DNA from 3 places in the Lysinibacillus sp. DFXJR4 genome. Region 1 is predicted to be linked to each of the others. Evidence: riboswitches for the same ligand, from Rfam matches in the RefSeq annotation. Region 1 holds a riboswitch; each other region holds the start of a gene.
The links. A riboswitch is a leader RNA that binds a small molecule or an ion and turns the genes downstream of it on or off. The one in region 1 is predicted to bind S-adenosylmethionine.
Positions count from the first base shown of each region.

Region 2: another riboswitch for S-adenosylmethionine. It lies ahead of AC2CGN_RS14465 (cyclase family protein); the one in region 1 lies ahead of AC2CGN_RS11965 (MetQ/NlpA family ABC transporter substrate-binding protein).
Region 3: another riboswitch for S-adenosylmethionine. It lies ahead of metA (homoserine O-acetyltransferase MetA); the one in region 1 lies ahead of AC2CGN_RS11965 (MetQ/NlpA family ABC transporter substrate-binding protein).

Region 1 covers NZ_JBXUNW010000004.1:111,668-113,938, reverse strand. The annotation lists gene AC2CGN_RS11970 (methionine ABC transporter ATP-binding protein) at 1-268, opposite strand, end outside; gene AC2CGN_RS11965 (MetQ/NlpA family ABC transporter substrate-binding protein) at 466-1,299, opposite strand; SAM riboswitch class I at 1,388-1,492, opposite strand; gene AC2CGN_RS11960 (PPC domain-containing DNA-binding protein) at 1,651-2,154, shown strand; gene AC2CGN_RS11955 (aminotransferase class I/II-fold pyridoxal phosphate-dependent enzyme) at 2,203-2,271, opposite strand, start outside.
Region 2 covers NZ_JBXUNW010000006.1:100,732-103,002, reverse strand. The annotation lists gene AC2CGN_RS14470 (DedA family protein) at 1-112, shown strand, start outside; gene AC2CGN_RS14465 (cyclase family protein) at 153-890, opposite strand; SAM riboswitch class I at 1,014-1,119, opposite strand; gene AC2CGN_RS14460 (MarR family winged helix-turn-helix transcriptional regulator) at 1,667-2,206, shown strand.
Region 3 covers NZ_JBXUNW010000012.1:43,869-46,139, forward strand. The annotation lists gene AC2CGN_RS18950 (GerAB/ArcD/ProY family transporter) at 1-243, shown strand, start outside; gene metA (homoserine O-acetyltransferase MetA) at 300-1,235, opposite strand; SAM riboswitch class I at 1,361-1,471, opposite strand; gene AC2CGN_RS18960 (nucleotide excision repair endonuclease) at 1,666-2,037, shown strand; gene AC2CGN_RS18965 (TrmB family transcriptional regulator) at 2,088-2,271, opposite strand, start outside.

The DNA of each region.
Region 1 (2,271 bases):
GCTGGAAAATCATCCCGATTTTTTGACGGGTTTTACGAAGATCATTAAGGGAAAGGGAAGTAATATCCACATTGTTGATCCAGACTTTTCCTGTAGTTGGACGTTCCAATAGGTTAACACAGCGAATAAGTGTGCTTTTACCTGCACCACTATAGCCAATAACCCCATGAATTTCACCTTTTTTAACATGAAGGTTAATCCCATCAACTGCTCTGACAATACCTTTCTTTGTTTTAAATTCTTTAGATATATTTTCTAATCGAATCATCTGGATGTCTCCTTTCTAAAAAGCAAGAATCTGCTCGCTTTCCCAAAGGAGTCTCGCAGATTCTTATTTTATCCTGCTTAATGGGCTGGAAAATTCCCTCTTCAAGAACAAATAATGCTGATAAGGAATCTAACAGCGGTATAAGCCTGATTTAATCAGTGGAAGATGGGGAAAACCCTGTTTTATTTTTTGGCTACTTACCAGCTTGCAATTACAGAACCCTTAAATTCATCTTCAATAAATTTGCGTACTTCATCAGATTGATAAGCTTCAACAAATTTTTTAATCGTTGGATCATTCTCATTTTCAGCACGTACTACAATATAGTTTACATAAGGAGAGTCAGTAGATTCTAAAAGGATAGAATCTTTTTTAGGATTAATGCCAGCCTCCAGCGCAAAGTTTGTATTAATAGCTGCTACATCAACCTCACTAAGTTGTTTTGGAATTTGGGCAGCCTCTAACTCTATGAATTTTAAATTTTTCTTGTTTTCTTCAACATCTCGGATAGACGCTGTTAGCCCAGCACCTTCTTTTAATTTAATATAGCCAGCCTCTTGCAGAACAAATAATGCACGGGCACCGTTTGTCGGATCGTTTGGTAAACCAAATGTTGCTCCGTCTGGTATTTCATCAAAAGATTTATATTTTTCAGAGTAAACACCCATTGGATTCAGAATAGTTTTTCCAACTGGTACTAAGTCTGTATCGTGATCTTTATTAAAAGTATCTAAGAAAGGCTCGTGCTGATAGCTATTTGCATCAAGATCACCTTCAGCTAACGAGGTATTAGGTAAAACATAATCAGAGAAGGATTTAAGCTCTACTTCCAGGCCTTTTTCCTTTGCCACTTTTGCCGCAACCTCTGCAATTTGTTCATGTGGACCAGAAGTAACACCTACTACGATCTTATTTTCATCAATAGCCTTACCTTGGTCTTCTTTACTATCTTCTTTTGTACCGCAACCTACTAACGCTGCTGCTAATGTAAGACCTGCTAAGCCTAATAAAAATTTGTTTCGTTTCTTCATGAAAATGACCTCCAAAGTTTGTTTTATCGATTTTTAAAAATAAAAAAACTCTCTTATAAACTAAGAGAGGCTCATGAAAAAACGTCCTCTCTTATCTATCAAACGATGATCGTTTGCAGGATTTAGCACCTTCCTTTAAAAAGGAGGTTGCCGAGCTTCATAGGGCCAGTCCCTCAGCTACTCTTGATAAGAGATATATAGTATTTTTATAAATCCGATAGAACTAATATAAATTATAGGTTATTATTAGTCAATAAATATTTTGATTTTTTATTGTATTTAGTGGGTATTTATTGTCCACTAAATCAAGATAAAGCCACAGAAAATAAAGTAGCAAAAAGAGGTGTAGAGATGTCTATAAGAGTAAATTATGGAGTTGGAGCATTTGGAAAAGTCATTAGTGCTCGTATTTTAATGGGGACTGATATGATCGAGGGAATAGAGGCTATCTGTCAAGAGAACGATATTGAGTCAGCTACCATTGTTAGTTGTATTGGTAGTTTGCAAAATAGTAGTTTTGTTTATTTAGTACCAGATGAGATCTCTAAAATCAATGTCCGTTTCAGTGAAGTGATAAAAAAAGAGGGACCACTTGAATTTATTCAAGGTGCTGGTGTTGTGTGTAAACGTGATGGAGAATATGAGACGCATCTTCATGGATCAATGAGTGATCAATGGGGTCAAGTATCAGGAGGACATTTGATAAAGGGCGGAAATATTGTGATTACGGCCGATATCGTTTTGGCAGAGGTACAGGACGTTCAGCATATACGCAAATTTGATGATGAAACAGGACATATTCAATTTTATCCCTTAGAAAAAGACTTACAGAGTCCAAGAAAGATTGAGAAATGAAAAAACTGTTCTATGGCATTGCTGTAGAACAGTTTTTATTGAATTTGTTTATATAAATAAATTTAATTGTTCGATTCGATTTATAGCTTCACGTAAACGTTCTTCGCTTACAAGTAA
Region 2 (2,271 bases), on a different contig from region 1:
GAAGTGGCGCTATGTGGGATTTTACTTATCTCACTACAGTATTTATCTTATCGTAGTATTCATCATATTAATGTTGGTCATTTATTATTTTTTCAAAAAAAGAAATAAATAAGGGTCTGATTCTTCTAAGCGAATAAGACCCTTATTTATTTTTAAGGTAAGATGGCAAATGAACGAACAGGGAATCCAGACGCTCTTTCAGGTTTCGGTACAATATTGAATATGACAGCCCCTTTTGGCGGTAGCTGATCCAAATTTGTTAAAAGCTCAATTTGATAAGTGTCTTGCTCAAGTACAAAATATTCACCATCTAACTTACCATTTTTGCGAAAATCCGCTGCTGAATCAGTGTCGAAAGTCTCGTGACCAATAGCGTTAATTTTTCGTTCTTTAAACAAAAACTGTAATGCCTCTAATCCCCAACCTGGTATATGATTATGACCCTCAGCATCCTTATTATTAAAGGCATCCTTATTAGGCCAACGCTTACTCCAATCGGTACGTAGGGCAATAAACGTACCTGCTTCAATTTCTCCATGCTCAGCCTCAAAGTCAAGAATATCCTGAACACTTAAGGTAAAATCATTATTTTGCTCGGCTTCCTTCGATTTATCAATCACGATTAAGGGTAGTACTAATTCTTTTAAATCCAAATCTTCTAAAAAGCGTGTGTCCCTAACAAAGTGGATAGGTGGATCGATATGTGTTCCATATTGTCCAGGGAAAGTGAATTGCTGCGCAAAGAAACCATCATCATGTGAAAATAAGGTTTCAAACTTTGCATCCTCAAACATAAAGAAGTGAGGTGAATTTGGTCCAAATGTATGTGTTAAATCCACCCATTTTCTTGATTTCAATAGCTGCACTGCTTGTAAAAGTTCATTCGACATCGTATTTACCTGCTTTCTATTAGTATGAGTTATTCCCTGTTTGTCTTACTTGTCCAATCATAAGCACAAAAAAGAGTCCTCCTTGGAGAAGAGGACTCTTGTGTAAAGCAACAAATGTTAGTCTTCTCATCTTCAAGGCAAACATTTTGCCAATTGGAGTTAGCACCATACCTATAGGCTGGTTGCTGAGACTTCATAGGGCCAATCCCTCCGTCTCTCTTGATAAGAAATGCAATATAAGAATTTTCAGAAATAACGATTACAAATACAATAGCATATTTATTTATAGTTTACAAGTTCAATAGGGATACAAGGAAAACGTGTAACTTTTTATTCTCTCTGTTACAGCCATGAATTTTTTTGAAGACCTTGTGTAATTAGAGATTGATTTGTTTTTATGTATTGATTTTTGTAAAAAGTAATTTTCGCCAATGGCTTTAATTCGAAAGCATTGTACCATGTGAATGAAACATTCCATTTTTTAAATAAAGCTCCAATGCTCCTTGTGTTATAAGGCTAGTATCATAATCAACCATTCCTTTTAAAGCTAGGAAATGTTTAGAAATTAGACTAGGAAGTACGGTAACCCCAACGCGCAATCTAGGGAAGATAATCTTAAGCCAAAAAGTGCGGAATTCATTTACAATTTTCATCATGGAGACAGGGCTTCGTTAGTCAATAGGAATTTAAATTCATTGATAGAACATAATTTATTATGTGGATTTGGTATAAAAGAAATATTTGACATTTAAATAGTTAGGTGCCATACTACATGTATGGTTAAAGATAAAAATAAAATGTATGATATGAATGCCGCTCCTTCGTTTGCTCAATCGAAAAGTCAAATTGAACGTTATCAATTAGAAGTTGATGCACAGGCTATACTTGTTGCATCGAGATTAATAGCTGCAGGTGCGATGCTAGGAAGTGCTGCGGAAAACCATTTTTCCAAATTTGGTTTATCTACAGGGCGTTATCGATTATTAGCTGATCTTGAAGACAATGATGGTGAAGAATTGCCATCTCAATTAGCAGAGCATCTTGGGATAACAAGAGCTACTGTGACAGGTTTAATTGATATTTTGAAAAGAGATGGACTAGTTTCACGGCGTTTGAGTCCAGAGGATGGTCGTCTAAAATTAGTGACATTAACTGAGAAAGGAAAAAAACAACTATCAGATATGGCTCCAGAACATTTTGCTTGGTTAGAGTCAATTGTTAACTTTCTAAGTGTCGAAGAGCGAGGGGTTTTTCTTGAGTTATTAGATAGAATAATGCAAGGAATTGCAGCGAGTGATGATAGCTCATATGATTAAAAGAAACAAAAAGGTTAGCTGGTAGGCTAGCTTTCCTTTTTGATATATAGTTAGGCACCTAATTA
Region 3 (2,271 bases), on a different contig from region 1:
TTGCTGATCATTGCGAAAATCCGCAAAATAGACGGGAATTCACAAGGTGAAAATAGCAATGAAATTCAAACAAATAACAATAATCAGGCGCAGCAAGATAGTGAGACTAAAAACAAGAATAGTAATAAACAGAGCGACTCTAAAGATGAGGCACAAAATGAAAATAAACTAGAAAAAGCCAGTGAACCACAGACTAAAAATGAAGATAATGGAAAATCCGATCAAGATACAAGTGAACATTAAAAATGATGACCTTGAAACTAACAGGTCATCATTTGATCATTTATTTCGCTTCAAAATTAAATATGATATTCAATTTCATCAACGAAATCCCATTCATATGGTGTTTCCTGATAAACATAATAATTCAACCAGTTTGAGAATAACAAATGGGTGTGGGCACGCCATGTATTAATGGGCTCATTTGTTGGGTCGTCATTCGGGAAATAGTTCACCGGGACAGCAATGTCTAACCCTTTCGCAACATCTCGTCCGTATTCATCTGCTAAGGTTGTCGCGTCATATTCAAGATGACCTGTAATCATAATGTTTTTATTATCCTTGGACTGCACAATAAATACACCAGCTTCCTCTGAATAGGACAGTAAACGTAAATCAGGGTGATTGCGTACTTCATCGATTGAAACAGATGTATAACGAGAATGTGGTGCTGTAAATAAATCACTAAAGCCACGCACTAAGTCCACTGTTAAATCTGTAATGACATGCGAGTAAACCCCTGAGCATTTTGCTGGAAGTTCAACCTTCCCGATCCCATAATGATGATATAAAGCAGCCTGTGCCCCCCAACATATATGTAGAATCGATGTAACGTTTTTCTTAGACCAATCCATAATTTGTGAGATTTCCTGCCAGTAATTCACCTCTTCAAAAGCCATTTTCTCTACAGGCGCTCCCGTAATAATCATGCCATCAAAGCGGCGATGACGAATTTGTTGGAAAGTTGTGTAAAAAAGCTGTAAATGTGATTTACTAACATTTTTTGATTCATGTGTTGCTGTATTTAAAAATGTAATATTGACCTGCAGTGGCGTATTCCCGAGTAAGCGCAGTAACTGCAGCTCTGTCTTCTCTTTCTCAGGCATTAAGTTTAAAATTAATATATTTAATGGACGAATTTGTTGTGTTTTCGCACGATCCTCTTCCATCACGAAGATTTTTTCCTCTCGTAAATGTTCTCCAGCTGGTAAGTTCTTTGGAATATTAATTGGCATCTTGCATTCCCCTCTCTTTTATTTATAAAAGTGTTAATCGTAATGATTACAATGACACTTTTATGAAATTAAAAAATCCCCCTCATTCCATGCGAGATAGAATGAGAAGGACTTTACCACGTTCACTCTTATCTCTCAAAGGAAAAACCCTTTGCTGGAATTAGCACCTTTCTAACATTTGTTAGAGGTTGCTGAAGCGTCATCGGGCCAAATCCCTCAGCTTCTCTTGATAAGATTATTTAATTAAAATGAATTGTAACATGAACAATTAAGAATATCAATAAAACATAGAATATTTCGTCATTACAATGCATGTTCAGCTCAAGTTTGATGAACACTAATTATCATAGCAACATATGAAATTTTATGGTAAACATGCTGTAATTATGTTAACATATACCTTTAGTAACAGAGAGGAACGTGAACTAGCTTGATTAAAATTGAATTTCCGAAACCAGATACAGTCATTCGCCAGCGTGAGCAGGATGTAAAGCCTGGTGATGTACCCATTACACCATACCACGGATTTATTGACTTCCATAAAATCACACGAGACAAAGGTGGTATTTTCTTATTTTACAATGAGAAAAATGAGCTTTTATTTGTCGGTAAAGCACGTAAAATTCGTCAACGTATAAAAAAGCATTTTGAAGACAATGTATCCCCTATGAAAAATCATCGTCAAGAAATTTTCAAAATTGAGGTATATGAAATCGAAGATCCGATGGAACGTGAAATTTACGAAACATATGCCATTAATGTTTTCCGTTCTAAATATAATGTTGATAAAGTATTTTATTAAAAAAGAATCTGCTTGCCTCTTAAGTATTAGGCAAGCAGATTCTTTATTTTTTACTCTACAAAAAATGCCTTTCGTTCTTTCGTAATCCATTCCTCAAGCTCATGATCATCTCGTCTTAGTAGACGATTAATAAGGACGTCATGCCAAATATAATCTTCTAATAAATAGATGTGAACCGGATCATTTGTAATAAAAGCGGTTTCAAGATTTGAAGGAGAATGTCCATAAATCATC